Regions from separate parts of the Streptomyces sp. NPDC102360 genome, predicted to be linked through region 2. Evidence: riboswitches for the same ligand, from Rfam matches in the RefSeq annotation. Region 2 holds a riboswitch; each other region holds the start of a gene.
The links. A riboswitch is a leader RNA that binds a small molecule or an ion and turns the genes downstream of it on or off. The one in region 2 is predicted to bind cobalamin.
Positions count from the first base shown of each region.

Region 1: linked by a shared signal. The riboswitch ahead of ACIRHA_RS02300 (HoxN/HupN/NixA family nickel/cobalt transporter) and the one ahead of ACIRHA_RS07165 (ABC transporter substrate-binding protein) in region 2 are both predicted to bind cobalamin.
Region 3: linked by a shared signal. The riboswitch ahead of ACIRHA_RS07865 (ABC transporter substrate-binding protein) and the one ahead of ACIRHA_RS07165 (ABC transporter substrate-binding protein) in region 2 are both predicted to bind cobalamin.

Region 1 covers NZ_JBIWLG010000001.1:505,488-514,861, forward strand. Annotated here, with positions in the region: gene ACIRHA_RS02280 (hypothetical protein) at 1-1,157, opposite strand, end outside; partial or broken gene ACIRHA_RS02285 (GTP-binding protein) at 1,512-1,733, opposite strand; partial or broken gene ACIRHA_RS02290 (GTP-binding protein) at 1,732-1,830, opposite strand; gene ACIRHA_RS02295 (RNA-guided endonuclease InsQ/TnpB family protein) at 2,004-3,176, shown strand; gene ACIRHA_RS02300 (HoxN/HupN/NixA family nickel/cobalt transporter) at 3,411-4,526, opposite strand; cobalamin riboswitch at 4,557-4,787, opposite strand; gene ACIRHA_RS02305 (inorganic diphosphatase) at 4,777-5,280, opposite strand; gene ACIRHA_RS02310 (GNAT family N-acetyltransferase) at 5,346-5,837, opposite strand; gene rho (transcription termination factor Rho) at 5,868-7,013, opposite strand; gene ACIRHA_RS02320 (class I SAM-dependent methyltransferase) at 7,360-8,070, shown strand; gene ACIRHA_RS02325 (hypothetical protein) at 8,111-8,377, opposite strand; gene abc-f (ribosomal protection-like ABC-F family protein) at 8,466-9,374, opposite strand, start outside.
Region 2 covers NZ_JBIWLG010000001.1:1,568,289-1,577,662, forward strand. Annotated here, with positions in the region: gene ACIRHA_RS07145 (alpha/beta fold hydrolase) at 1-415, shown strand, start outside; gene ACIRHA_RS07150 (haloacid dehalogenase type II) at 427-1,125, opposite strand; gene ACIRHA_RS07155 (ABC transporter ATP-binding protein) at 1,293-2,111, opposite strand; gene ACIRHA_RS07160 (FecCD family ABC transporter permease) at 2,108-3,175, opposite strand; gene ACIRHA_RS07165 (ABC transporter substrate-binding protein) at 3,211-4,275, opposite strand; cobalamin riboswitch at 4,305-4,447, opposite strand; gene ACIRHA_RS07170 (hypothetical protein) at 4,519-5,226, shown strand; gene ACIRHA_RS07175 (PepSY-associated TM helix domain-containing protein) at 5,396-6,844, shown strand; gene metE (5-methyltetrahydropteroyltriglutamate--homocysteine S-methyltransferase) at 6,916-9,264, opposite strand.
Region 3 covers NZ_JBIWLG010000001.1:1,714,467-1,723,840, forward strand. Annotated here, with positions in the region: gene ACIRHA_RS07855 (ABC transporter ATP-binding protein) at 1-453, opposite strand, end outside; gene ACIRHA_RS07860 (FecCD family ABC transporter permease) at 450-1,463, opposite strand; gene ACIRHA_RS07865 (ABC transporter substrate-binding protein) at 1,523-2,575, opposite strand; cobalamin riboswitch at 2,637-2,836, opposite strand; gene ACIRHA_RS07870 (GntR family transcriptional regulator) at 2,852-3,529, opposite strand; gene ACIRHA_RS07875 (CaiB/BaiF CoA transferase family protein) at 3,755-5,068, shown strand; gene ACIRHA_RS07880 (enoyl-CoA hydratase/isomerase family protein) at 5,121-5,912, shown strand; gene ACIRHA_RS07885 (acyl-CoA dehydrogenase family protein) at 6,037-7,164, shown strand; gene ACIRHA_RS07890 (acyl-CoA dehydrogenase family protein) at 7,161-8,276, shown strand; gene ACIRHA_RS07895 (MFS transporter) at 8,405-9,374, shown strand, end outside.

The sequences.
Region 1 (9,374 bases), 1.1 Mb from region 2:
TAGAACTTCGCGCGCCGCTCCTGCACCCGCAGTTCGGGGTCCTTCTCGACGGTCTCGGCGACGAGCGTGCGCACGGTGTCGTACGCCTCGCGGGCCCACTCGCCCGCCTCCTCGTCCTCGTCCAGCTCGTCGATGAGGGACAGGTGCCGCTCGGCCTCCTGGCGCAGCTCGGGGGAGGCCTCGATCTTCTGGCCCGCGGGGGTCTTGACCTGCCCCTCCTCCGCGATCCTGCGTACGTACTCGAGCTGGCCGCCGGTCTTGGTCTCCTCGGCGACGGCCTTCTTCAGGTCGTCCGTGCGCACGACGTCGCGCGCCATGCCCGTGCGCAGCACCGGGTCCTCGTCGAGGCGGTCCATCAGCGCCTTGCGGGCGGCCTCGGCGGTGCCGGGGTCGGCGAGGATCGCGGCACGCAGCGCGGTCGGGTTCTCCGCGACCTCCAGGGCCTTCGTCGGGCGGATGCCCTCGGACTCGGCGGCCGCGGTGATCGCCTGACCGCGCACCGAGGTCGCGCTGTTGCGGGACACGTAGTACGACAACCAGACGTCGGCGTCCGGGAGTTCGACGTCGGTACCGGGCTCGAGGGCCTCGAACTGGGGGACCAGGCCGTCGTCCGCCGCGCTGTCCCACGCCTTGTAGAACCGCATGACGCGGTCGGGGGAGCAGTCGGCCAGTTCGGCGAACTTCCGGGCCGATACCTTCACGGACTCCCCGGCGGACTGCCCGCCGGGCCGCACGCTGCGGGCCACCTTCAGGGCGAAGGCCCAGCCGCCGGTGCGGGCGTAGACGCCGAACTCGTGGGCGTCGCGGGTGATGGCCTCCGGTACGTCGCCGGGGGCCGGGTCGTCCTCGGCCTCCGCCTCGGCATCGACCTCGGAGCTCTCCGCGAAGGGGACCTCCGTGGGCGGCGTCCAGAAGTCGCCGGACGGGCTGTCGGACGCGCTGTCGGACGCACCTTCGGGGGCCGCGGCGGTGGCGTCCGGGGTATCGGTGGTCGGCGGGGTCCACATGTTCGCGGTGTCCCCGGGCTCGGCCGTCTCCTCGTTCGCGGGCGCGGCGGGGCCGGCGTCAGGGGCGACGGCCGGCGCGGGCACGGGCTCCGCGGGAACGTCGTCGCCGGACGGGATGGCGGCGTCGGACGAGTCGATGGCTACGGACACGTAGGCACTCCTGAGTGATCGGGCGCGTGCGGGTTGACGAGCCACTTTATCGTTCCGATTGGGCCGTTTTGCGCGCGAGTTGCCACAACGGCGCGGCGGACGCGTGTGCGAAGCCCGGGCGGCCCGTCCTGGGCGGTGGCACGGGTGGGGCGTGGTACGGACGGGCCCGCCATTCGCGGCTCCCCCTTCTGCGAACAGCGGGCCCGGGCTCGGCCTCGACCGCGCGCCGCGGCGGGAGGGCGAGGGCACGGGAGGCTCGATACCGCAGCATCTCAGCGCGCGGCCCCGCGGCGGACGGGGCCAAGGGGCCCTCCCGGTGGGCCGAACGGCCCCGATTCAACAGCCGGCTCGCATTCATCCGTGCGGCGCGGACGCGGCGCCGGCGCCGCGCACCACCCGCAGCAGGTATTCCTTGCGGTGCAGCGGGTCGTGGTCCGTGCGGGAGCGGCGCGGCACGCCCGCGCGGACCGGGGCGTAGTGGTCGAAGGAGGCCTCCAGGACGCCTTCGCCCCGGGTGAGGGACGGCAGTTGCTGCTCCAGGGCGCGCACCCGGGCCGCGGGGATCAGCCCGTCGACCTAGGTCGTCGATCACCCCGGCCGTGTGCAGGGGCCGCTCGGTCAGGCTGGTCTTACCGGCGTCGACGTGCGCGAGAATGCCAAGATTCAGCGGGATCCTGCGCGGAACCTCAGGCGTTCACGCATGGGAGGAATCGCATCCCGTGACCGCGACGCGGAGCGTCGCAGCCACGTGCTTGTGGTCGAACACAGTGCCGCTTGGTCGCCGGATCGTGGGATGGATGTACGGAACTCGCCCTCGTGTCCGTTTGGGTGCGTAGGGTCGCGGCCATGAAGCTGGTGGTGCGGGTGAAACTCCTGCCGACGCCCGTACAGGCGGCGGCACTTGAGGCGACCCTGCACGCCTGCAACGAGGCGGCCACCTGGGCCGCCGAGGTCGCCTTCGAGCAGCACGCACGCCGTCCGCTGCTCCTGCGCAAGCACACCTACACCGCGATCCGACAGCGTTGGGGCCTTGGCGCCCAGGCCGCCCAGCACGCGATCAAGAAGACCTGCGACGCCTACACCACCCTGGCCACCAACCTGCGCGCCGGACGCTACGGACGCCCCGGAACCAGGCGCCACACCCTCGCCTCGGGCAAACCGGTCACCTTCCGGGACGATGCCGCCCAGCCCTACGACGACCGGATGCTGTCCTGGCAGCACGCCGCGCGCACCGTGTCGATCTGGACCACGGCCGGCCGGATGAAGGGCGTGGCGTTCACCGGGCAGGACGAACAGCTCGCTGTCGTGGCCGCGCACCGCAGGGGCGAGTCCGACCTGGTCCGCCAGGGCGGCACGTGGCTCCTGATCGCGACCTGCGAGATCGAAGAGGCCGCCCTCAACGCCCACCCCGCAGAGTTCCTCGGCGTTGATCTGGGCATCGTGGACATCGCCACCACCTCCGAGGGCGAACGCTACTCGGGGCGCCGCGTCAACCGTCAGCGCGCGAACGATCGCCGACTGCGGTCCACGCTGCAGAAGAAGAACACCAAGTCCGCCAAGCGGCGGGCCAGGAAACACGCCGGGAAAGAGGCCCGGCGCAACAAGGACATCAACCACAAGATCAGCAAACGGATCGTGGCGGAGGCTGAACGCACCGCACGCGGCATTGCCCTGGAAGAACTGACAGGCATCCGCGAGCGGGCACGGCTGAGAAAGCCCCAACGCACCACGCTCCACACCTGGCCCTTCGCCCAGCTCGGCGCCTTCATCGCCTACAAGGCCCGCAGCGCCGGGGTCCCGGTCGTGTACGTCGATCCGGCCTACACCAGCCAGGAATGCTCCCACTGCCACCACACCGCACGCCACAATCGGCTCTCCCAGGCCGAATTCACGTGCCGGGTCTGCGGTTTCGTTGAACACGCAGATGTCAACGCGTCCCACAACATCCGCCAAAGAGGCTGGATGGCGTGGGTCTGCGGGGCCCAGTCAACGGCCCCTGAACTCACCCTCATCGCGTGAGCTCTGGACGCAGCCGAGCCTCGCCACAGCCAGTGACGACTCGAGCAGCAAGCCCGGGAAATTCATTACCGGGTAGTTGACTGTGTGCACTGACAGTCATGTCCTTGAGGGAGAGGGCAGGGGCCTTCTGAAGGAACATGTCTGCAGTGCGCATGGATCGGTCCTCACGGTAGGGGCGCGCGGGATTGCCGCTGCCGTCAGTGCAGCAGGGGGCCGCGCGCCCCGGCAACCGAATTACGCGCCGTCGGCCAGCCGCGCCGACCACCGCTGCTCGACCCTGGCCAGGCGCCAGTAGGCGATCGCCGCCACCCACACGGCCACGAACAGGCCCACGATCACGTACCCGACGTTGTCGAGGTCGAGACCGGCGATCCACCCGGTGACCGCGTCGGACAGGGCGAGCTTGTCGTGCAGGACGCCGACGAGCTCGATCGTGCCGATGAAGAACGCGACCGCGATCGACAGACCGGTGATGGTGAGGTTGTAGAACACCTTGCGCACCGGGTTGGAGAACGCCCACTGGTAGGCGAAGTTCATGAACGTGCCGTCGAGCGTGTCGAACAGGCTCATGCCCGCGGCGAACAGCAGCGGCAGGCACAGGATCGCGTACCACGGCAGGCCCGCCGCCGCGCCGCTGCCCGCCATCACCATCAGCGTCACCTCGGTCGCGGTGTCGAAGCCGAGCCCGAAGAGGAAGCCCAGCGGGAACATCTGTCCCGGCCGGGTGATGGACTTGGTGAAGCGGCCGAGGATCCGGTTCATGAACCCGCGGGAGTCCAGGTGCTCCTCGAGCTTCCGCTCGTCGTACGAGCCCGCGCGCATCGCCCTGAAGACCTTCAAAATGCCCATCAGGGCGACGAGGTTGAGCGCCGCGATGAGGTACAGGAACGTGCCGGAGACGGTCGTGCCGACGACGCCGAGCACCTGGTGGGTGCGCGAGTCGTCGTTCAGCAGGGTGCCGGCGAGCGCCGCGCCTCCGGCGACGAGCGCCGCCATGGCCACCACCACGCTGGAGTGGCCGAGGGCGAACCAGAAGCCGACGGAGACGGGCCGCTTGCCGTCCGCCATCAGCTTGCGGGTGGTGTTGTCGATGGCCGCGATGTGGTCGGCGTCGAAGGCGTGCCGCATGCCGAGCGTGTACGCCGTGATGCCGAGGCCGATACCGAAGGCCTTGTTGCCTACTTCGTAGTGCTCGGGGACGACGAGCAGGAACAGCACGCCGAACGCGACGACGTGCAGCGCGGCGATCACCGCGATCAGGCCGGCCGTGCGCAGCGTGTCCTCGCGGCGCCAATGGAAGGCAGGGGAGGGGGAAATGGGGGAATTCTGGGAGTTCCCGGGCAGGGTCATGCGTCGATCACGCTCCAGCACCTCGTGGATCACTTCGTGAGATGCCGCGGCCGGTCTCCTGGCTTACGGGCGTGCCCGCCGCTCCGGCCTTCCCGGCGGCCGTCGGCCGCCAGTGGCGTACAGGGTGGAACGGCGCGCTCCGGACGGCGCTGTCCGAAACCCGATCACAGTGGCGAGGGCCGCTCCGGAATGGGCCCCTGAAGGGCCGTCACCGGTCTTCCCGAGCACCACGGCCCGGCCACCCTACTACCTACCCGGAAGCGCGCTCACGGGCCCGGTCGATCTCCTCGTACGCCTTCTCCCGGCCCTCCCAGTGGGAGCCGTCGACCGACTTGCCCGGCTCCAGATCCTTGTAGACCTCGAAGAAGTGGGTGATCTCCAGGCGGTCGAACTCGGGGATGTCCTCGATGTCCCGGGTCGCGTCGTGCCGTGGGTCGTGCGCGGGCACGCACAGCACCTTCTCGTCCGGGCCCTTCTCGTCGCTCATCACGAACATGCCGATCGCCCGGCACTCGATGACGCAGCCGGGGAACGTCGCGTCGCCGGTCAGGACGAGCGCGTCCAGGGGGTCGCCGTCGCCGCCGAGCGTGCCCTCGATGTAGCCGTAGTCCGCGGGGTACTGCGTCGACGTGAACAGCATCCGGTCGAGCCGGATCCGGCCGAGATCGTGGTCCATCTCGTATTTGTTCCGGGACCCCTGCGGGATCTCCACGATCACGTCGAACGCCTCGGCGCGTGCCTGACTGCTGCCCAATGTGGCCTCCTTGCCGCATTCCGACGCCCACGAGTGTGCGCTGTGGCGGGCAAGGGCGGAAGACCTCAGACGGCCGGAGGAATGGCGAATTCGAGTTCGGGCCGGTCCCAGGCGACGGCCGGCGGGCGCGCGGGCACCGTGCCGGTGCGGTGCGCGCCCATGGAGCGGTAGAAGCCCTCGGCGGGCGGGTGTGCGACGACGCGGACGTGGTCGAGGCCCGCGGCTCGGGCCTGCGCCCGCATGTGGTCGACGAGCAGCCGGCCGATGCCCCGGCCCTGCGCCTCGTCCGCGACGAACATCAGGTCCAGCTCCGGCGGCTCGGTGAGCAGCGCGTAGAAGCCGAGCACTCGCTCGTCGCCCTGATCCACTGCTACGTAGACGTGGTGCGCCTCTACGTAGTCGGGTCCCACCCGGTAGCCCGCGACCATGGAGGCGTACGGGTCCCGGTAGGCGCTGGAGCCGCGCACGAGGCGGGTGAGGCGCCGGGCGTCCTGGGTGGTGGCCCGCCGGATGGTGACCGCCCGGCCGCCTCCACGGCGCGTCATGCTCGCGTTCATGCGTCGAGTATTACGCATGCGGGGGTGCGGTCAGGTGGTGGGCACGGTCGACTGCGCCTGGCGCAGGAACGTGGCGTTGTCCGGGCTCTGGCGCAGCTTGTCGAGCAGGGCCTCGTAGGAGGCGGCCGGGTCCCGGCTCTGCAGGGCCCGCCGCAGTCCGCGGACGACGGTCAACTCGGGGGCGGAGAGCAGGAGTTCCTCGCGGCGGGTGCCGGACGGGGTGAGCTCGACGGCCGGGTGGACGCGGCGCTGCGCGAGGACGCGGTCCAGGCGCAGCTCCATGTTTCCGGTGCTCTTGAGCTCCTCGAAGTAGTAGTCGTCGGCGCGGGAGCCGGTGTCTACGAGGGCGGTGGCGAGGATGGTCAGCGACCCGGCCTCCTCGGCGTCGCGGGCCGCGCCGAAGAAGCGCTTCGGGCCGTGCAGCGCGGCGGCGTCGACACCGCCCGACAGGGTGCGGCCGCTGGTGGAGGCCGCGTTGTTGTACGCGCGGCACAGCCGGGTGAGGGAGTCCAGGAGGATCACTACATCGCGGCCCTGCTCGGTGAGCCGCTTGGCGCGCTCGACCGCGAGTTCGGCGAGCGCGATGTGCGCCTTCGCCGGCTGGTCGAACGTCGAGGCGTACACCTCGCCGCGCACGGAGCGGCGCATGTCGGTGACCTCCTCGGGGCGCTCGTCGACGAGCACCACCATGAGGTGCGCCTCGGGGTGGTTCGCGGCGAACGCGGCGGCGAGCTGCTGCAGCAGCACCGTCTTGCCGGTCTTCGGCGGCGCGACGATCAGGCCGCGCTGCCCCTTGCCGACGGGCGTGAACAGGTCGACGACCCGTCCGGCGAGCCCGGCGGCCGGGTGCTCCAGACGGAACCGTTCGCTGGGGTGCAGCGGGGTGAGATCGGCGAAGTGCGGGCGGCGGCGGGCCGTCTCCGCGGGCGCGCCGCCGACGGTCTCGACGTGCGCGAGGGAGCGTGGCTTCCCGCATGTCCCGTCGACGAAGTCGCCCTTGCGCAGGCCGAGTTGGCGGATGAGGTGGGCGGGAACCTGGACGTCGTGCGACGTCGGGATCAGGTCGGTCGCCCGCAGGGAACCGTGCCCGTTCCCGCCGATGTCGAGGACGCCGGCGGCGCGGACGGGTTCTTGGGGTGTGGTGGTTTCTCGGGTTGTGGTGGTGGCCGTGGTCATGGCGATCACAGGTCCTTTCGCGGGCCGGGCCGCGGACGCGGCAGGCGTACAAGAGCAGGGAAGGGAGGGGATCCGGCGAGTGGCAGGGGCGGCTGAGCGCGCCCCGCGGCCGGGGAAAACCTGGTGCGTGCGGCAACGGGTGAAGAGCCCGCCAGAAGCCGCTGACCAGGGATGACGTGCGCTGTGTGGCGACGGGAACACCGTCGGACCGAAAGCGCTGAAAGGAGAGATTCGGTACCGGCGCCTCGAAACGGGCGAGCACATGTACCGCTAAGACCGTACCACCAGATCCCTGCCGCGCGGCAAGCCCCGACTTCGGCGGCGGCGCGCCCTATGCTGATCCGCCATGTTCACCGATCAGGGTCCCACCCTCCGCGAGCTGGCCGTTCAGGCGCTTTCCTCGGTCGAGCGGGGGTACGACCTGCTGGCGCCGAAATTCGACCACACGCCGTTCCGCACCCCGGATGCCGTGCTCGATTCGGTGGGCCGCGCGCTCGCCGGACTCGGCCCGTATGCCACCGGGCTCGACCTGTGCTGCGGCACCGGCGCGGGCCTGCGCGTGCTCCGCGAGGCGGGCGTCGGGCGGTCCGTGGGCGTGGACTTCAGCGGCGGCATGCTGGACGTCGCGCGGCGCGGAGAGCCGACGGCCCACTGCGTCCGCGCGGACGCGCTCACGCTGCCCTTCGGTGAGGTCTTCGATCTGGTGGTGAGCTTCGGGGCGTTCGGGCACTTCCTGCCGCGTGAGTGGCCCCGGCTGTTCTCCGAAGTGTGCCAAGTGCTGCGCACCGGCGGGCAGTTCGCCTTCCCGCTGCCCGCGCCCGCGGCCCCCGGTTCGGTGGGCTACTGGGCGATGCTCGGCTTCGACGGCGCGATGCGGGTGCGCAACGCGGTGTGGCGGCCCCCGTTCGTCATGTACTACCGCCCGTTCCGACTCGGCGACGTGCGCCGGGAGTTGGACCGCGCCGGATTCGACGTGGCGCTGCGCGCGCTGCCCGAACTCGGCGAGCGGCCCGACGGCAGCCCGCGGTGCAGGCTGGTCGTGGCCACGCGCCGCTGAGGGGGTCGGGCAGGGGGCCTCGGGGTTCCCCGTATCGCTCTCAGTCGTCCTCGCCGCCCGCGAAGGGCGTCGTCTGCCAATGCTCGACAGCGGGCGCGAGGTACTCGGTCAGCTCGGGCAGCTGCGGCACGAGCGTGAGGATGTTCGCGGGCGGCGAGGGTGCCAGGTGGACGACGACGGAGAAGACGTCGTGCAGCACCGCCGCGTCCGTGATGGTCAGGCCGAGCTCACGCCCGGCCGCGACCGCCGCGTCGACGGCGGCGGAGCGGCGGCCCGCGCGCTGTTGTGGTGTCAGGAAGGTGGTCATGGGTTCCTCGGTGGGGAGACGGGGCGTCCGGTGGAGGGCCGGGGCGGCTCCGGCACGGGTGTGCGTGGCGGGGCCGCCCCTGCGTGGATCAGTGGCGGCGGCCCGCGCGCAGTTCGAGGCGCTCCCCTTCGAAGCTCGCGCGGAAATCGCGGTCGTGCGACACGACGACCACCGCTCCCGGGTACGTCGCGAGCGCCGCCTGGAGGTCCTCGACCAGGTCGAGCGCGATGTGGTTGGTCGGCTCGTCGAGGACGAGGAGGTCCGCGGGGCGGGTCACCAGGCGGGCGATCTGCAGGCGCCGCTGCTGGCCCGCGGACAGGGCGGCCACCGGTACGTGCAGGTCCTCCTCGCGGAACAGGCCGAGCGTCAGAAGCTGTTCGGCGTACTCGTCCGGCGCTCCGGGGCGTCCGGCGGCGAACGCCGCGAGCAGCGGGAGCCGCGTGGAGTGGACGGGCAGTTCCTGCGCGAGGTAGCCGATCCTGGCGGGGCGGCGGGCCGTGCCCGCGTCCGGTTCCAGGTCGCCAGCCAGGACGCGTAGGAGGGTCGTCTTGCCCGCGCCGTTCTCGCCGGTGACCAGGAGCCGGTCGCCGGGCGTGAGCGTGAGGAGCCCGTCCAGGCGCAGCCGTTCGCCGACCCGTACGCCGTCGAGCTCGGCGAGGGGTCCTTGCACGGCGGCGGGTTCGTCCGTCGCAGACAGTGCCGTCGTGAAGCGCAGTGGTGCCGGGGGCTTCGGCACCGGGTTGCGGCGCAGTTGTCCCAGGCGTTCGCGGGCGGAGCGCACCTGGCCGCCGAGCTTGGCCTCGCTGGAGCGGCGGTGCTTGCCGAAGCCCTGTTTCGGGTCGCCGCCGGTGACGGCGAGGCGCCTGCCCGCGGCCTCCAGCAGTTCCTCCGTGCGGGCCACCTCCTCGACCCAGTCCGTGTACCGCTGCTCCGCGCCGCGCCGGGCGGCGGCTTTCGCGGCGCGGTAGCCGGCCCAGCCGTCGCCGTACCGGTGGAC
Region 2 (9,374 bases):
GAAGCTGACCGCGCGGGGCGACCGGCGGCGCGCCGACCGCCTGCTGGCCGAGAAGGTGGCCCGGGTCCCGGCAGCGCTCCTTGACCTGATGGAGCCGGGCGACACCGACGACCCCGGAGACACCCCCGACACCGAACCGGACGCCGGACCCGATGACGCGCCCGGCTGGTGTCGCGACCTCGAATCGCTGATCGCCGACTCGCCGGACGTGGAGCGCTGGTCAGATGTCACCGCCCCGACCCTGCTGATGAGAGGCGCCGACACCTGGCAGCCGATGCCGGCGGCCCTCGACCGGCTCGCTGCCGCGCTGCCCCACGTCACGTACACAGCGCTCCCCGGCCAGACGCACTTCGCGCCGTCGCTCGTCCCCGACACCGTGGCGGCGCAGATCGCCGATTTCCTGGCACACATCTGAAGTCGGGCCTCTCACGCCCCGATCTGGGCGGCGAGCCCGGTCAGGTCGTCGGCGTACAGGTCGAACCGGTCCGAGGCGACGGGCGGGTCACCGACCGGGCGGGCGATGTAGGCGGTGCGCAGGCCGAGGGCCTGGGCCGCGCGCAGGTCCCAGGCGTGGGCGGCGACCATCAGCAGCCGCTCCGGCGGTCGTCCGGCCACGGCGACCGCCAACTGGTAGACCGCCGGATCCGGCTTGTAGGTCCGGACGTCCTCGGCGGACAACGCCTGGTGCCAGCGCAGTCCCGCGTGCGCGTTGAGGCCGAGGAGCGCCGTCCGGCTCGCGTTGGAGAGCCCGATCAACGGGAACCGCTGGGCGAGCCGGTCGAGCCCTGCCACCGTGTCCGGCCACGGCGGAAGCCTGCGCCCGGCCAGGGCCAACTGGGCCACCGCGGCCGGATCGTCGACCCCGGCGGCATCGGCGACGAGCCGGGCGGCCTCCAGATCGAGGACGTCGCTCGCGAGGTAGGCCCTGTCACCGTCGAGTACGCGCTGCTGCTCGCGCTCGATGTGCTGTTGCCACAGCGCGAGGAGCTTGTCGACCTCGGCCTCGGAATCGGAGTCGGCCAGTGCTGGGACGAGTTGGCGAATGCCGGCGCGGATTCCGGCGGGCTCGTCGACGAGCGTGCCCAGCACGTCGAACACGAGGGCGTCGATCTCTGGCTCTGACATGAGGGCTGTCTCCCGGTCGAAGCGGTCCATTCAAGCCCCTGCGGCGATTGAGCAGCTGGGTCCGGGGCGGAGCCCCGAGCAGTTGAAGCAGGGGCCTATTGCCTACGGCTGACGATTGATCCAACGCCGCCGGCACCCACGCGGATTCCCGCACCGCACGGGCCGCCCTATCGAAAGCCCCCGCCAGACTCGCCGGCCCCGTCGGCACCGTCGGCCTTCGGCAGATACGTCACCTGCGGCCGACGTGTTCGCGGGTGGACGGCGACCTCGGCGGACACCTCGTAGACCTCGGAGAGGAGTTGCGGAGTGAGTACGTCGCCCGGTGGGCCCGAGGCGACGACCTCGCCTCCCCGCAGCACGTACAAACGGTCGCAGTAGTGGGCCGCCAGGTTGAGGTCGTGGAGAGCCACCAGGACCGTGGCGGGCAGGCGGCGCAGGGCCGAGAGGATCTCCAACTGGTGGCGGATGTCAAGGTGGTTGGTGGGTTCGTCCAGGACGAGCAGGGACGGTTGCTGGGCCAGGGCGCGGGCGATGAGGACGCGTTGGCGTTCGCCGCCGGAGAGGTGGTCGAAGGGGCGGTGGGCGAGGTCGGCCGCGTCGACGGAGGTGAGGGCGGCCTCGATCAGGCCGGCGTCCTCGGCCGTGTCGCCCGCCAGCAGGCGCTTGTGCGGGGCACGGCCCATCGCGACGACCTCGCCCACCGTCAGCTCCACGTCGGCCCCCGCGTCCTGCACGACGGCGGCGACGGTACGGGCCAGCCGGCGCACCGGAAGCGACCACGCGTCGGCGCCGTCCACGCGTACGGTCCCCGCGTCCGGGCGCAGTACGCGGTAGACGGCCCGCAGAAGCGTGGACTTGCCGCTGCCGTTGGGGCCGACGAGGCCGATGGTCTCGCCGGGCCGGGCGGTCAACGAGACGTCGTCGACCAGTCGTTGGGCGCCCGCCGTGAGTGTCAGATTCTCGATGTGGAGATCGGCGGCCGTCATCCGGCACCTCCCGCGTTCTTGCGCCGGGCGTCCCGTCGCATCAGCCACAGGAAGAACGGGCCGCCGCACAGCGCCGTCAGCACACCGACCGGGATCTCCATCGGAGCGGCGACCGTCCGCGCCGCGATGTCCGCCCACACGAGGAACACCGCGCCGCCGAGAGCCGCCGTCGGCAACACCCGCCGGTGGTCGCCGCCGACGAGCAGGCGCACGATGTGCGGCAGCATCAGACCGACGAAGCCGATCGGCCCGGCCGCCGCGACCAGCACACCGGTGACGAGCGAGACCAGCACGAACATGCGGGCGCGGAAGCGGGACACGTCCAGGCCCATCGTCGTGGCGGCCTCCTCGCCCGCGAGCAGCAGGTTCAGGTTCGGCGCCTGCACCATGAGGACACCGATTCCCAGGAGCAGGGCCAACCCCGGCAGCCACAGCGAGTTCCAGGACACGCCGCCGAGTCCGCCCAGCGTCCAGGCGAGGACCGTACGTGCCTCGTTGCCGCGGTCCGTGGTGAGCAGCAGCAGGTTGAGCAGCGCGCTGAGAATCGACGCGACCGCCACACCGGACAGGATCAGGCGACTGGACGTGATGCGTCCGCCGGTGCGCGCCGTGGCGTAGACGAGGAGGAGCGCGCCGAGTGCGCCCGCGAACGCGGCCGCCGACAGTGACATGGCCCCGAACACGCCGACCCCGAACACGAGGACCGCGACCGCGCCGAGCGAGGCGCCGGAGGAGACACCGAGGAGGTACGGCTCGGCGAGCGGGTTGCGCACCAGGGCTTGGAGAGCGGTGCCGACGACCGCGAGTCCGGCCCCGGTCACCGCGCCGAGCAGGACACGCGGCGCCCGCACGTCGAGCACGATCGTCTCCCGCGCCCGCGACCAGTCCGCGTCGCCCCACCAGTCGGCGCCCAGTGTGTGCGTCACGATGCCCCACACCTGACCGGGTGGCACATGCACCGAGCCGATGGCGAGTCCGGCAGTGAGGGAGACGACGAGCAGCGCGGTGAGCAGGACCAGGGCGGCGGTCAGGCGTGCCCCCTGTCCCGTGTGCCGTTGCCGCACGCCCGTCGGTCGCCTGTCGACCACGACGGGCGCCGTCACTTGAAGCTCTCCGGATGCAGCCCGCGCGCCAGACCCTCCGCCGCGTACGCCGACCGCACACCGACCAGCGTCGCGGTCAACGGCAGCACGACGAACCGCTTGTGCTTGATGGCGGGGACGTCGGCGAGCGCGGGCTGCGAGAGCAGGTACCGCTTCTTCTGCTCGACGCTCTTGTCGCCCGCGTAGTCGTAGATCGCGATGACCTCGGGCCTGCGGTCGACGACCTGCTCCCAGGAGACATCGCCGAACACATCGTCCAGATCGGCGAACACATTGCGGCCGCCGGCCTGGTGGATCAGCTGCGTGCCCAGGCCCTTGCCGCCGGCGGTGAAGGCGGACTTGTCACCGCTGTCGTACACGAACACCGGGACGTCCGGCTCGCCCTGAACGGCGGCGCTCGCCTTGGCGACCCGCCCACGGAGATCGGAGACGAGGGCGTCGGCGCGCTCGGAGACCCCGAAGATCTTGCCGATGGTGCGTATCTCGGCGTAGGTGTCCCGCATCGTCACGTTCTTCGCGCCGCAGTACTCGCGGTTGAGATACGTGTCGATGCCCGCGTCGGCGAACGCCTTGCGCGAGCGGCCCTCCTTCTCGTCGAACGCGCTGGAGTAGCCGCCGTAGACGAAGTCGGGTTCGGCTTCGAGGACCTTCTCGAACGACGGCGCCCTCGCGGACAGTTGGGGAACCGACGCGTAGTCCTTGCGCAGGCTCGGCAGGACGGCCGAGTCGGGGAACGCCGTGCCGACCATGCGGTCCTTCAGGCCGAGGGAGAGCATGAGTTCGGCCGGGTGCTGATGGATGGTCACCACGCGCGAGGGCGGCTTCTCGTACGTCGTCCTGACGCCGCAGTTGTCGATGGTGACGGGGAAGCCCTTGGCGGTCGACGACCGCGGGCCGTCGGCGCGCTCGGCGGCCGAAGTCGCCGAGCCGGACGGGCCGCAGCCGGCAGTGAGCACCGTCGCCGACAGTGAGGCGAAGGTGGCCGCGACGCGCACGGCGAAGCGCCGTCGTCGCACACGGGCGAGGGGAAGGGCATGGGGACGGTACAGACCGTCGTACACGTGAAGCCTCCTACGGAGTCCGCGCTCCTCGGAACAAGCCCGCGACGGGCCAGTGACCTGACTCCCGGGCGGCGCTGACGCGCGCTGCCCGGTCACAGTGGCGGGACCGTGCCGGATTCGCACCGGCTTCCTGTCTCCCGTCGCGGCGATGACCTGGCGATCCTACGCTGCTGCCACGCTGCGCACGCCGGGTTGCGAACCCACCGGCGATCACTGGGCCATGGATGCCAAGATGGACCGGCCATGACTACAGGCTGGAACGCCCGCGCCGGACGGGCCGCGGTGTTCGCGGCCGTCTGCGTGCTGCTCACGGCGCTCGCGCACACGCTCATGTCCGGTGACACCGTGCCGTGGTGGGCGTTGACCGCCGGTCTCGTGGCCATCGGTGGAGCGGCTTGTGTGCCGGCCGGGCGTGAGCGTGGACTCCTGCCGGTCGTGGGCCTGGCCGTGGTGGCACAGGCGGCACTTCACCTGTTCTTCTCGTGGGCGCAGGTCCTCACGCACCCGGCGGAGTCGGGCGGTTCCCTCGCGGGCCAGTGGCTGGACCATGTGATGTGCCGTGTACCCAGGGCCTCCATGTCGGCCGATCCCATGGGCGGCATGAGTGGCATGCACGGCATGGCAGGCATGGCACACATGCCGGCCGAGATGGAGCCGCCCGCTCATGACATGGGCGGCATCTCGCCGTCCGGCATGCTCGTGGCCCACCTGCTGGCCGCCGTGCTGAGCGGCCTCTGGCTCGCGGGCGGCGAGCAGGCCGCGTTCCGCATCGCGAGGTCCGTCGTCGGACGGCTCATCGCACCCCTGAAGCTCCCGTTCCGCCTCCCGACTCCGCCGCACCGGCCGCGGATCCGGCTCCGCCGCGAGCGGGACGACCGCACCCCGCGCGCCCTCCTCCTCGCGGACACCATCACCTCCCGGGGCCCACCCGCAGGGGACGCTGTCGCCTGACGACAGCCGGTTCACCCGAGGCTGCGCCGCACCCTCGGGCGTCGGCCGTGCGCACACCCCTGGCGGGCCGCACGGCCGAGCCCCCCCATGCACCGCACCGGATCCCGAGGCGCACAGGCCCGCGAGGGCCGCGCCCGGACCCCGTGCTGCCCGAAACCGGAGAACCACGTTGTCCCTCACCTCCGAAACGTCCGACACCTCAGAACCGCGTCCTGCGGAAGAGAGCCGGCACGCACCGCCGTCCCCATCCCCGTCCCCGTCCCCGTCCGACGCCCGGTCGGTCTGGGCGTCGCTGCGCCCACTGGTGCTGCGACTGCACTTCTACGCGGGGGTGTTCGTCGCCCCGTTCGTGTTCGTCGCGGCGGTCACGGGCCTGCTCTACGCGGGCTCGTTCCAGGCCGAGAAGCTCGTGTACGCCCATGAGTTGAACGTCCCCGTGGGCAAGGCCGAGCTGCCGATCGCCGAACAGGTCGCCGCCGCCCGCGAGGCCCACCCGCAAGGAGACATCAGCGCCGTGCGGCCCGCACCCGAGGCCGGCGCGACAACCCGAGTCATGCTCTCCGGTGTAGCCGGAGTCGACGCCGACCACACGCTCGCGGTGTTCGTGAACCCGTACAACGGGGAGGTCCGCGGCGCCCTCGAACAGTACGGATCGACCGGCGCGCTGCCACTGCGCACCTGGATCGACAAGCTCCACCGCGACCTCCACCTCGGCCAAGTGGGCCGCCTCTACAGCGAGTTCGCGGCAAGCTGGATGTGGGTCATCGCGGGCGGCGGCCTCGTCCTCTGGTTCGGCCGGCGTCGCTCGCGGCGCCCGGTCCGTGGCACCACCGGCCGCAGGCGCACCCTGTCGCTGCACGGATCGGTGGGTGTCTGGGCGGCGCTCGGACTCTTCTTCCTGTCCGCGACGGGCCTGACCTGGTCGACGTACGCAGGGGCGAACATCACCGACCTGCGCGCCGCGCTCGGGCAGACGACGCCGACGGTGTCCGCGGCAGCGGCCCCGGGTGGTGAGCACGCAGGCCACGACATGGGCGGGTCCGGTTCCTCAGGAGGTGATGGCGGTGTCGGGCTGAACGCGGTGCTGGAAGCGGCCCGCGCCAGGGGTCTCTCGAACCCCGTGGAGATCGTCCCGCCCGCCGACGCGTCCTCGGGGTACGTCGTCCAGCAGATCCAGCGGAGCTGGCCGGAGAAGCAGGACGCCGTAGCCGTCGACCCGATGAGCGGCGAGGTCACGGACGTGGTGCGGTTCGCCGACTACCCGGTGCTCGCCAAGCTGTCCCGCTGGGGCATCGACCTGCACACCGGCAACCTGTTCGGCATCGTCAACCAGATCGCGCTCGCCGCCCTCGCCGCGGCCGTGGTGCTCCTCGTCGTGTGGGGGTACCGCATGTGGTGGCAGCGCGGTCGCGGCGCCACCTTTGGGCGGCCCGTCCCACGCGGCGCCTGGCAGCACGTGCCGCCGTACGTGGTGGTGCCGTTGATGGTCGCGATCGCCCTGCTGGGCTACTTCGTGCCGCTGCTCGGCATCCCGCTCGCGGCGTTCATGCTCTGCGACATCGCGCTCGGCGAGATCGCGTACCGGCGGGGGAGGCGCACGTACACGCCGATCGCCTGATGTAGGCGGGAGGGCGCCTCGCCCCTGGCGCCGGAGTGTCGGCACCAGGGGCGAGGCCTCGGAGTCGCACGTCAGGGCGCGGTCGTCCCGAGTTCCTCACGGACGGCGCGTGCGGCGGCGACGAGGTTTTCCAGGGAGGCCCGTGTCTCGGCCCAGCCGCGGGTCTTCAGCCCGCAGTCCGGGTTGACCCACAGCCGCTCGGCCGGGATGGCCTCAAGTCCCGTACGCAGCAAAGCGGTTGCCTCGTCGATGGTCGGAACGCGCGGGGAGTGGATGTCGTACACGCCAGGACCTGCCTCGCGCGGGTAGCCGTGCTCGGCCAGCTCGTGCGCGACCTGCATGTGGGAGCGGGCGGCCTCCAGGCTGATGACATCGGCGTCGAGGTCGTCGATGGCCTGCACGATGTCACCGAACTCGGCGTAGCACATGTGGGTGTGGATCTGCGTGTCCGGGCGGACGCCGCTGGTGGTGAGGCGGAACGCCTCGGTGGCCCAGGCGAGGTAGGCGGCATGGTCGGTCGTGCGCAATGGGAGTGTCTCGCGGAGTGCCGGCTCGTCGACCTGGATGACCGAAGTGCCGTTCGTCTCCAGGTCGTCGACCTCGTCGCGCAGGGCGAGGGCGACCTGCCGGGCCGTGTCGCCCAGCGGCTGGTCGTCGCGGACGAAGGACCAGGCGAGCATGGTGACCGGGCCGGTGAGCATGCCCTTGATGGGACGGCTGGAGAGCGACTGGGCGTACGTCGTCCAGCGTACGGTCATCGGCTCGGGGCGGGAGATGTCGCCCGCGAGGACCGGCGGGCGGACGTAGCGGGTGCCGTAGGACTGGACCCAGCCGTGCTGGGTGGCGAGGTAGCCGTCCAGCTGCTCGGCGAAGTACTGGACCATGTCGTTGCGTTCGGGTTCGCCGTGCACGAGCACGTCGAGGCCGGCCTTCTCCTGGAAGGAGACGACCTCACGGATCTCGTTCCTGATGCGGTTCTCGTACTCCGCGCCGTCGATGCGTCCTGCCCTCAAGTCGGCACGGGCGGAACGGAGTTCGCCGGTCTGCGGGAACGATCCGATGGTCGTCGTCGGCAGCAGCGGCAGGTTCAGCAGGGCCCGCTGGGCGGCGGTCCGCTCGGCGTACGGTTGTGAGCGGCGCAGGTCCGCCCCGGTGACGGCGGCGGCGCGGGCGCGTACCGCCGGATCGCGGGTGATGGGGGAGGTGGCCCGGGAGTTCAACGCGGCACGGTTGGCAGCGAGTTCGGCGCCGATCACTCCGGCTCCCCGAGTCAGGCCCCTGGCGAGGGTGGCGACCTCGGCGGTCTTCTGGCGGGCGAAGGCGAGCCAGCGCCGGATCTGCGGCTCGATGTCCCGCTCCACGGACGCGTCCAGCGGGACGTGCAGCAGCGAGCAGGAAGCGGCCACGTCGACGCGGTCGGCGAGCCCCAGCAGGGTGCCGAGCGTGGCGAGGGACCGCTCCAGGTCGTTCACCCACACGTTGCGGCCGTTCACCACACCGGCGACGAGACGCTTGCCGGGCAGGCCACCGACGGCGGCGAGTTCCTCCAGATTGGCGGCGGCGGAGCCGGTGAAGTCGAGCGCGAGGCCCTCGACGGGTGCCTTGGCGAGCACCGGCAGGGCCTCGCCGAGCCGGTCGAAGTACGAGGCGACCAGGAGCTTCGGACGGTCGGCGAGGGTGCCGAGGTCGCGGTAGGCGCGGGCGGCGGCGTTCAGCTCGGCCGGGGTGCGGTCCTGGACCAGGGCGGGCTCGTCGAGCTGGACCCAGGCGGCGCCCGAGGCCCGCAGATCGCTGAGGACCTCGGCGTAGACGGGCAGCAGCCGGTCCAGCAGGGTGAGTGGATCGAAGTCGTCGGCCACGCCGGGGGCGGGCTTCGACAGCAGGAGGTAGGTGACCGGGCCGACCAGCACGGGGCGGGCGTCCAGGCCGAGCGCGAGGGCCTCCGTGAGTTCCGCGACCTGCTTGGTGGAATCGGTGGTGAACACCGTGTCGGGCCCCAACTCCGGTACCAGATAGTGGTAGTTGGTGTCGAACCACTTGGTCATCTCCAGCGGAGCGACATCCTGAGTGCCGCGTGCCATGGCGAAGTACCCGTCCAGGGCGTCCGCCGCGACGGCGGCCCGGTGGCGCTCGGGCACCGCCCCGACCATGACGGTGGTGTCCAGGACGTGGTCGTAATGGGAGAAGTCGCCGGTCGGCACCTCGTCGATGCCGGATGCGGCCAGTTCCTGCCAGTTGGTACGGCGGAGTTCGGCGGCGGTGGAGCGGAGGGCGGCGGCGTCGACGCGCCCCTTCCAGTAGCCCTCGATCGCCTTCTTCAGTTCCCGGTTCGGGCCCTGGCGGGGGTAGCCGTACACGGTGGCCCGTGCGGGCTCGGTGCCGGTGGTCGCGGTCGTGGTGGCCGCGGTACTGGTGGTCACGGAATTCTCCTTCGAGAGACGTATCCCTGAGATCCCGGAAGGCCTCTGCGGCACGAAGGAGTGACACCACCGGGTCGGCGACACGTGCGACTGGGCACGGCCATCGGCCG
Region 3 (9,374 bases), 150 kb from region 2:
CCGCTGGCGCTCGCCGCCGGACAGTGTGTGCCACAGGCGGTGCGCCCGGTCGGCGAGACCACTGCGGTCCAGGGCGTCGCGGACCGCGGCCTCGTCCGCCGCCGACGCGGGCTGCCAGGCGCGGCGGTGCGGGACCCGGCCGAGCCGCACGACGTCGGCGACCGTCAACTCGACCTGGGCGTCGGATTGTTGCTGCACCATGGCGATGCGCCGCGCGGCCTGCCTGCGGCCCACCGAGGCGAGCGGGTCACCGTCGAGCGTGACGACGCCCGCGGACGGGGCCAGCACGCCGGACAGCAGGCGCAGCAGGGTCGACTTGCCCGAGCCGTTGGGGCCGAGCACTCCGGTGACGGTGCCGGGCTCCGGTGCCACGGACACCCCGTCGAGCACCAGCGCGCCGCCCGGCGACCACGACACGCGGTCGGCGCGCAGTCCCTGCTGGGAAAGGCTCACCGCACACCCCGCCCGCGGTACAGCACCAGCACGAACGCCGGCACACCGATCAGCGATGTCACCACACCCACCGGAACCTCCTGAGGTTCGAGCACCGTCCGCGCCGCTGTGTCCACCCACACCAGGAACACCGCCCCGGCGAGCGCCGTCACCGGCAGCAGCCGGGTGTGCCCCGGACCCACCAGGGCGCGCGCCGCGTGCGGCAGCACAAGACCGACGAAGCCGATCGCTCCCGCCGCGCTGACCAGGGCCGCCGTCAGTAGCGCCGTCACGCACAGCAGCACGATCCGGGTGCGGGCCACCCGGACGCCGAGGGTCGCCGCTGCTTCGGCGCCGAAGGCGAACGCGTCGAGGGTGCGCCCGTACGCGAGGCACACCACGAGCGTGACGGCGAGCACGGCCAGACACAGCCACACCTCGGTCCAGCCGACCCCGCTGAGCGAGCCGAGCAGCCAGAACAGCACGCCGCGCGTCGTCTCCGCGTCCGCCGAGGTCAGCACGACGAACGAGGTCAACGCCGAGAACAGCTGCATCGCCGCGACGCCGCACAGCACCACCCGGTCCGTGCTGCCGCCCAGCGTGTGACTGAGTACGAGCACCAGCGCGAACGAGCAGACGGCTCCGACGAACGCGCCGCCCGATACGGACACGGCGCCACCGCCGAGGCCGAGCACGACGACGAGCACGGCCCCGGTCGACGCGCCCGAGGAGACACCGAGCACGAACGGATCGGCGAGCGGATTGCGCAGCAGCGCCTGCAGCACCGTGCCGCACACCGCGAGCCCGGCCCCGCACACCGCCGCGAGCAGCGTCCGCGGCAGCCGCAGATTCCATACGATGCCGTCCCGGATCGGCGAGAGGTCCGAGGTCGCCAGGCCGATCCGGTCGCCCACCGCCGCCCACACGTCACCGACCCGGATCTGCGCGGGACCGAGGGTGATGGCGAAGGCCACGGAGGCGCACAGTGCGGCGATGCCGGCCGCCCAGGCGAGTGTGGCCCGAAGGGTGATCCGGGGCGCGGCCTGTGGATACGCCGCCGGGGCCGCGCGAGCGGCGACCGTACGAGCCGTCACCGCGCGAGCCCGAACTCGCGCAGCCCCGCGGCCACCCGCTCCACGCCGTCGACCGTCCGGATGGTCGGGTTCATGGCTTGCCCGCTCAGGCGCACGTACCGCTTCTTCTTCACTGCGGTCATGTGCTTGGTGACGGGATTGGACTCAAGGAACTTGATCTTCTGTGCGGCCGACTCGGCCGACTGCGAGCGGCGCGTCAGGTCGCCGATGACCAGCACGTCCGGATCGCGGTCCGCGACCGTCTCCCAGTTGACCTGCGGCCACTCCGCGCGCGTGTCGTCGAAGACGTTGCGCGCCCCGAGCTCCTTGGTGACGATGCCGGGGGCGCCGCAACAGCCCGCCATGTAGGGCGAGTCGGAGTTGGCGAACCAGTACAGGACGTCCACACCGTGCGCGTCGCCCCCGGAAGTGGCCTTGCGGACCCGGGTCTTGAGCGAGTCGATCAGCTTGTCGCCGCGCTTCTCCACGTCGAAGACACGTGCCAGATCGTGGATCTCGCCGTACACGACGTCGAGCCCCAGGGTCTTGGTCCGCACCCCGTCTCCGTCGCCGTTGTCCTTGCCCACGCAGTCGCTGGGGGAGAGGTACGTGGGCACGCCCAGCTTCTCGAACTCCGCGCGCGGCGCCACACCGCCCTTGCCGAGGGTGTACGTGAACGAGGCAGCGGCGAAGTCCGGTTCGGTGCCGAGGACCTTCTCGAACGACGGGTAGCGGTCGGCCAGCCGCGGCACCTTCGCGTTGGCCTTCGCCAGGTCCTTCGGGACCGGGTCGGTCCAGGTGCCGGTGCCGACCATCCGGTCCTCGAGGCCGAGCGAGAGCATGATCTCGGCGGAGCCCTGGTCGAGGGCGACGGCCCGGCGCGGGGTGTGCTCGACCCGCACCTTTTCTCCGCAGTTGTCGAGCGTGACACCGCCGCCACCGGCGGCACCGTCCTCGGTGGTGGCGGTCGTGCCGCACCCGGTGAGCAGCAAGGCGCCCACCAACAGCGGGGCGCATCGGCGGAGTTGACGTGCGAACAGCACGGGGGTTCCTTCACGTCCAGGGCTCATACGCGGAGCCGGCCTATGGTGAGGGCCTGCCGTTTGGATCAGGCCCCAGCCCCCACGCCACGCGGCACTGGAGACCGCCAGCAGGTCTTCGGACTCGGGGTCGTCCGCGCGAAGCGCCTTCCCAGGCCGATGTGCCGGCCCAGTGGCAGTGGCTCCGCCCGTCACCCTCACCGCTGCGCGTCAGTTCCGGTTTCCCACCGGATTCCCTGACCCGTGTGCGTAGAAAAACACACAAAGGTACGACTGGCTCGGCGAAACTATCACGCCGGGCATCCGCTAGGCGGAGGGCGGGGTGAAGACCGCCTCCAGCTGGGGACGGGTTCCGTCCCGGTGGTGGTCCATGAGCGATACGAGGCGTTCGTGGTCGCGGACGCGGAGCGCCTCGACCATCTCCGCGTGCTCGTCGACGATCCGCTTCTGTGACATCGGGTCGTGCAGGAGGTAGGCCCGATAGCCGTCGCTCAGCTGCCAGACGCGGCGCAGTTCGGCGACGACGAGGTCCAGGCCCGACGCGGTGAACATACGGAAGTGGAAATCCGAGTTGAGGCGGGCCATGGCGGTGAGGTCGCCGCGGGCCGACGCCTCCGCGATCCGCTCGTTCACGCCGGAGAGTCCTTCGAGCGCGGAGGCCGGGAGAGGCGGCAGTCGACGCAGCACCTCCGCCTCCAGGACCCGCCGCATCAGATACGTCTGCTCGAACTCGGCCGCGGTCAGCACCTTCACCCGGTACCCGACATTGCGGACGTGGTCGAGGACGCCTTCGCTCGCCAGCACCCGCAGCGCCTCACGTACCGGGGCCCGGCTCACCCCGAGACGCGTGGCCAGTGCCTCCTGCCGCACCGGGCTGCCCGGCGTCAGATCGCGCGCGAACAGCATCGCCCGCAGCTCCTCCACGACCTGGGCCACCGCTCCGGACACCGCGTCAAGACGCTCCGCTCCCGTCTGAGCCGTCACTGGTGCCTGCCTTCCCGTCGAGGGTTGTCGACTCTAACTCCCCTGAAAGTGCAGGGGCATTGACATGGTGCCGCACGGTGAGTCAGATTGCATCCAATCTTGCTCAGGTCTTGCTCAGGTCTCGCTCGGATGTATGTCCCGTTCAGTGGCGAACGCCCGGAAATTTGACCCAGCGGTGGCGTCAACAGGCGCTATCGGTGGCCGATTTCAGAGGAGGACTCGGCGATGACGCCGAAGGAACCGGCAGAATCGGTAGACAATTCTGAAGCCGCGGCGGCGGCAGCGGGTGGCGGTGGATCCCCTGCGGGCCGACCGCTGGACGGCGTCCGCGTCGTCGACATCACCTCGACGCTCATGGGCCCGTACTGCACCCTGCTGCTCGCCCAGTGGGGCGCGGACGTCATCAAGGTCGAGCCGCCGGCCGGCGACGTCGTCCGCTACATAGCCGACACTCGAGGCAACGGCATGGGCCCCGCCTTCCTCAACACCAACCGCGGAAAGCGCAGCGTCGCCCTCGACCTCAAGGCGCCCGGCGCGGCGCCCGTCCTCGCCGCCCTCGTGGACTCGGCCGACGTCCTCGTGCACAACCTCCGCCCCGCCGCCGCCCGTCGGCTCGCCCTCACGGCCGAGTCCGCGCTGGAGCGCAACCCGCGCCTCGTCCACTGCGCGTTCCGCGGCTTCGCCGCCGGTGGCCCCGACTCCGACCGGCCCGCCTACGACGACGTCATCCAGGCCGCCGGAGGCGTCGCCGCACTCCAGGGCGGCGACGGCGGAGCGGAGTACGTGCGGCAGGCCGCGGCCGACAAGACGGTCGGCATCTACGGGGCCGCGGCCGTGCTCGCCGCGCTGCACGGCCGCCAGGCCTCCGGCCGGGGGCGCGCCGTCGAGGTCCCGATGCTGGAGACGATGGCCTCGTTCACCCTGCTCGAACAGCAGGGCGGCCGCGTCTTCGACCCGCCCACGGGCCCCACCGGCTACGCCCGCACCAGTTCCCCGCACCGCCGTCCGTGCCGCACCAAGGACGGCCACCTCGCCGTCATGATCTACACCGACGCCCAGTGGCGGTCCTTCTTCGCCGCGATCGGCCGCCCCGCGCTCGCCGACGATCCGCGCTTTCGCACCATCACGGAGCGCACCGAGCACATCGACACCCTCTACTCGATGGTCAACGCCGAACTGTTGCTGCGCACCACGGCCGAGTGGCAGGCCGAGTTCGACGCCCGCGACATACCCGCCACCCGCGTCAACACCCTCGACGACCTCTTCACCGACCCGCACCTGAGCGCCACCGGTTTCTTCGAGCGCACCGAACACCCCACCGAGGGGCCGCTGTTGCTCGGCCGACCGCCGGTCCGGATGACCGAACCCGCTGTCGGCGCTTCCCCGCGCGAGGACGAGGGACCGCTCCGCCCCGCCCCGCACCTCGGCGAGCACACCCGCGAGGTCCTCGCCGAACTCGGCCTGCCCGGCGCGGAGGCCGCCGCCCTCTTCGACAACGGAACAGCGCGCGAACCGATCGACGCGACCGCCGCCGCCTGAGAACAGCCGCCCGACGGCCTTGAGAAGCGCCCCCTGAACGGAAGGATCCGCCATGCCCGCGGCCGAAGACCTCCTCTACTCCACCCGCGACCACATCGCCACCATCACCCTCAGCCGCCCGCACCGGAAGAACGCGTTCACCCTCCCGATGGCCGACGCCTGGGCCGAGGCGCTGCGCCGCGCCGACGCCGACCCGGACGTCCGCGTCATCGTCGTCACCGGCGCCGGCGACGCCTTCTGCTCCGGCGTGGACCTCGCCGACTTCAAGGGCGAACAGCGCACCCCGATCCAGGAGAAGAGGCTGCTCACCGAGCGCGTGCACCAGGTCGCCCGGGCCCTGGACGACCTGGACAAGCCGGTCCTCGCGGCCGTCGCGGGACCCGCCGTCGGCGCGGGCATGGACATGGCCCTGCTCTGCGACCTGCGCTTCGCCGGCCGCTCGGCCCGCTTCTGCGAGGGCTACATCAAGGTCGGCCTGGTCCCCGGTGACGGCGGCTGCTGGCTGCTGCCCCGCGTCGTCGGACAGGCGGCGGCGCTGCGTCTGCTGTGGACCGGCGATTTCGTCGACGCCGCCGAGGCCAAGCGGCTCGGCATCGTCGAGGACGTCTTCGAGGACGCCGACCTTCTCGACGAGGTGTACGCGTTCGCCGCCCGACTCGTCGCGAGGCCGCCCGCCGCCCTCGCCCTGATCAAGCGCGCCGTCCGCCAGGGCGCGAACCACGATCTGCGCACCGCGCTCGACCTGATCTCCTCCCACATGGCCGTGGTGACGTCGATGGACGACTCCCGCGAGGCCTACGCCGCGTTCCGCGAGAAGCGCACTGGCACGTATACGGGTTCCTGACCAGATCAAGCCCCGCCGGCGATTGAGGCGATCCAGCCCCTCCGGCGTTTGAGGAGCGGGGTCCGGGGCGGAGCCCCGAGACCGATCGCCGGGTGACCGAAACTTTCTGGAGGCAGCCCCCTTGATGTCCCCGACCGACACACACACCGACCCCCGGTCCGCCGCCCGCACCCTGACCGACGAGTGGCGGAAGGCCTCCCGCTACACCCCTCGCAGCGACGCCTGGCTCCGCTCCTTCGACCGCGACTTCAGCCGCGAACTGGCCGCCCGCGGCATGACCGCCATGACCTGGCCGGTCGAGTACGGCGGCCACGCCCTGCGCAACGTCGACCGGCTCGCCGTCACCGAGGAGCTGCTGCGGGCGGGCGCACCCGTCGCCGCGCACTGGATCGGGGACCGGCAGATCGGACCCGCCATCCTGCGGCACGGCAGCCCCGCGCTCAAGGAGGAGATCCTGCCGCGGATCGCCGCCACCGACGCCGTCTTCTGCCTCGGCATGAGCGAACCCGAGGCCGGCTCCGACCTGGCGTCGGTCCGCACCGCCGCGCGCCGCGTCGCGGGCGGCTGGCGGCTCAGCGGCCACAAGATCTGGACCAGCCACGCACACCACGCCACGCACGCCTACGTGTTGGCCCGCACCACACCGCGCGAGGACGTCGACCGCAAGCACCAGGGGCTGAGTGAGTTCGTCGTCGACATGGACGCCGACGGCGTGAGCACGGGCGCCATTCCCGACCTGGCGGGCGAACACCACTTCAACGAGGTGCGGTTCGAGGACGTGTTCGTCCCCGAAGGCCGCCTCATCGGTACCGAGGGGGAGGGGTGGCGCCAGGTCGTCGGGCAGCTCTCCTTCGAACGCGGTGGCGCCGAACGCGTCCTGTCCAGCTACCCCGTCCTCGTGGCGCTGCTCACCGAGGCGGCCCGGACCGGGCACGGCACCCGGGACACCGACGCCGCGTCCATCGGCTCCCTCACCGCCCGGCTCACCGTCCTGCGCCGCCTCTGCTGGGACGTCGCCTCCGCCATGGACCGCGGGGAGACCCCGGTCCGTGCGGCCGCCGCCCTGAAGTACCTGGGCAACGCCTTCGAGAACGACGTCGTCGAGGCGTTCCGCGAGGCCTCCGGGGGCCTGCCACCCACTGCCGACAGCGACTTCGGCCAGGCGCTGCTCGCCGCCCCGGCGTTCGGCCTGCGCGGCGGCGCCTCCGACGTCCTGCTGTCCCTGATCGCCCGCGAGGAGACCCGCGTATGACCACCCCCGCCAAGCCCCGGCGCCGCGCATCCACCATCACCAGCGAGTACGCCGACGAACTCCGCGAGGTCGTGCGCGGACTCGCGGCGGACGCGGCCGAAGAGGACCCGGCGGGGGAGGCACCTGGCCCCGCGCTGTGGGACCGCCTCGCCGAACTCGGCATGACCCGCCTGGACATCTCCGAGTCGGCAGGCGGCTCGGGCGGCACCTTCGACGACCTCCTCGCCCTGACCCACGCGCTCGCCTCGCACGCCGTGACCACCCCGGTCGCGGAGTCCGCCACCGCCGACTGGTGTCTCGCTTCGTGCGCCACCCTCTCCACGGGGGCGACCACACTCGCCCTCCTCCCCGCAGGCATCGCAGGGCCGGACCAGGACGGCACGCTCACCGCTCAACTGCCTGCCGTCCCCTGGGCGTCCGGAGCACACACCCTGCTCCTGGTTCCGGTGGCCGAATCCGAAGGAGCCACCGAAGCGGGCCCGTGGACCGTCGACCTCACGGGTCCCGGCGTCACCCGCCACCTGGCCGCCCCCGCCCTGTGCGGCACTCCGTACGAGGCGATCGAGCTGACCGCGGCGCCGGTGAACACGCTTGCGCCCGCCGCTCCGTCCCCCGCACGCATCCGCGCCCGCCTCGCCCTGCTCCGCTCGGCCGCTCTGCTCGGCGCGGCCGAGGGTGCCTACGAGCTGACCGCCGCGCACGTGACCCAGCGCGAGCAGTTCGGCGCACCGCTCCTGAAGATCCCGGCGGTCGCCGCCCACCTGGCCACGATGCGCGTCCATCTCCTGCAGGCCGAGGCCGCGTTGAACCACGCGCGCGACACCTACCGCGCGGACACCGGCGTCCCGAATGATCGGCTGACCGCCGCGGCCGCCACCGTGCGGATCACCGCAGCGACCACCGCCACCGAAGTGGCCCGCAGGGCCCACCAGTTGCACGGTGCGCTCGGCGTCACCGCCGAGTACCCGCTGCACCGGTACACCCGCCGCCTCTGGTCCTGGCGCGACACCCCCACCCCGCAGCAGACCGAGACCGCCGCACTGGGCCGCCTGGCCATCGCGGCCGGCGAGGCAACCCTCTGGGACGTCCTCACCGCGCCCGCGCCGCACTGACCTCCCGCCGCACCCTTCCCCAGAGAGGCTCGACGATGAGTCGTCCGGTCAACCCAAGAGCGGTAGCCAGCACGGCCGCACAGAAACGGAGTTGCATCCGGAACATCCTGGTCGGCTCGATCGGCAACATGATCGAGTGGTTCGACTGGTTCGTCTACGCCACCTTCGCCGTCTACTTCTCCGGCCAGTTCTTCCCGGCGGACGACCCCACCGCCTCCCTCCTGAACTCCGCGGCGGTCTTCGCCGTCGGCTTCCTCGCCCGGCCGGTCGGCGGCTGGCTGCTCGGCAGGCTCGCGGACCGCAAGGGCCGTAAGAGGGGCCTCACCGTCACCGTCGGACTGATGTCGGCGAGCGCCCTGATGATCGCCGTCGCCCCCGACCACGCGACGGCCGGCTACACGGGCGCCGTGGTCCTCGTCGTGGCCCGCCTGCTGCAAGGTCTCAGCGTCGGCGGCGAGTACGCGGCCAGCGCCTCCTACCTGACCGAGGTCTCGGCCGGCCACCGGCGGGGCCTCGGCGGCAGCTTCCAGTACGTCTCCGTGACGCTGGGGCAACTGGCCGGTCTGGTGATCCTGATCGTGCTCCAAACCCTGCTCAGTGAGGACCAGTTGACCCAGTGGGGCTGGCGCATCCCCTTCGTGATCGGCGCGCTCGGCGCCGTCGCCGTCTTCTATCTGCGCCGCGGTATGCACGAGACCGAGGCGTACGTGAAGGCGGAGGCCGGCGACGTACAGAAGCGGCGCGGCACGCTGCGCGAGGTGTGGCGGCAGCGGCGCGCGGCCGTGCTGGTGTTCGCCCTCACGCTCGGCGGCTCCGTCGCCTACTACACGTACACGACGTACCTCAACAGCTATCTGGTCAACAGCGTCGGCCTGCCCAAGGAGCAGGCGTCCTGGGTGAGTCTCGCGGCGCTCTGCGTCTTCCTCGTGCTGCTGCCGCTGGGCGGATACATATCGGACCGGGTCGGCCGCCGTCCGGTGCTGATCTTCTTCGGCATCGGCACGACGCTGGGCACCTATCCGATCCTCAGCGGCATGAAGGCGTGGCCGACCTGGGGCGCCGCCCTCGCGTTCTCGGTCCTGGCGCTGACGATCGTCG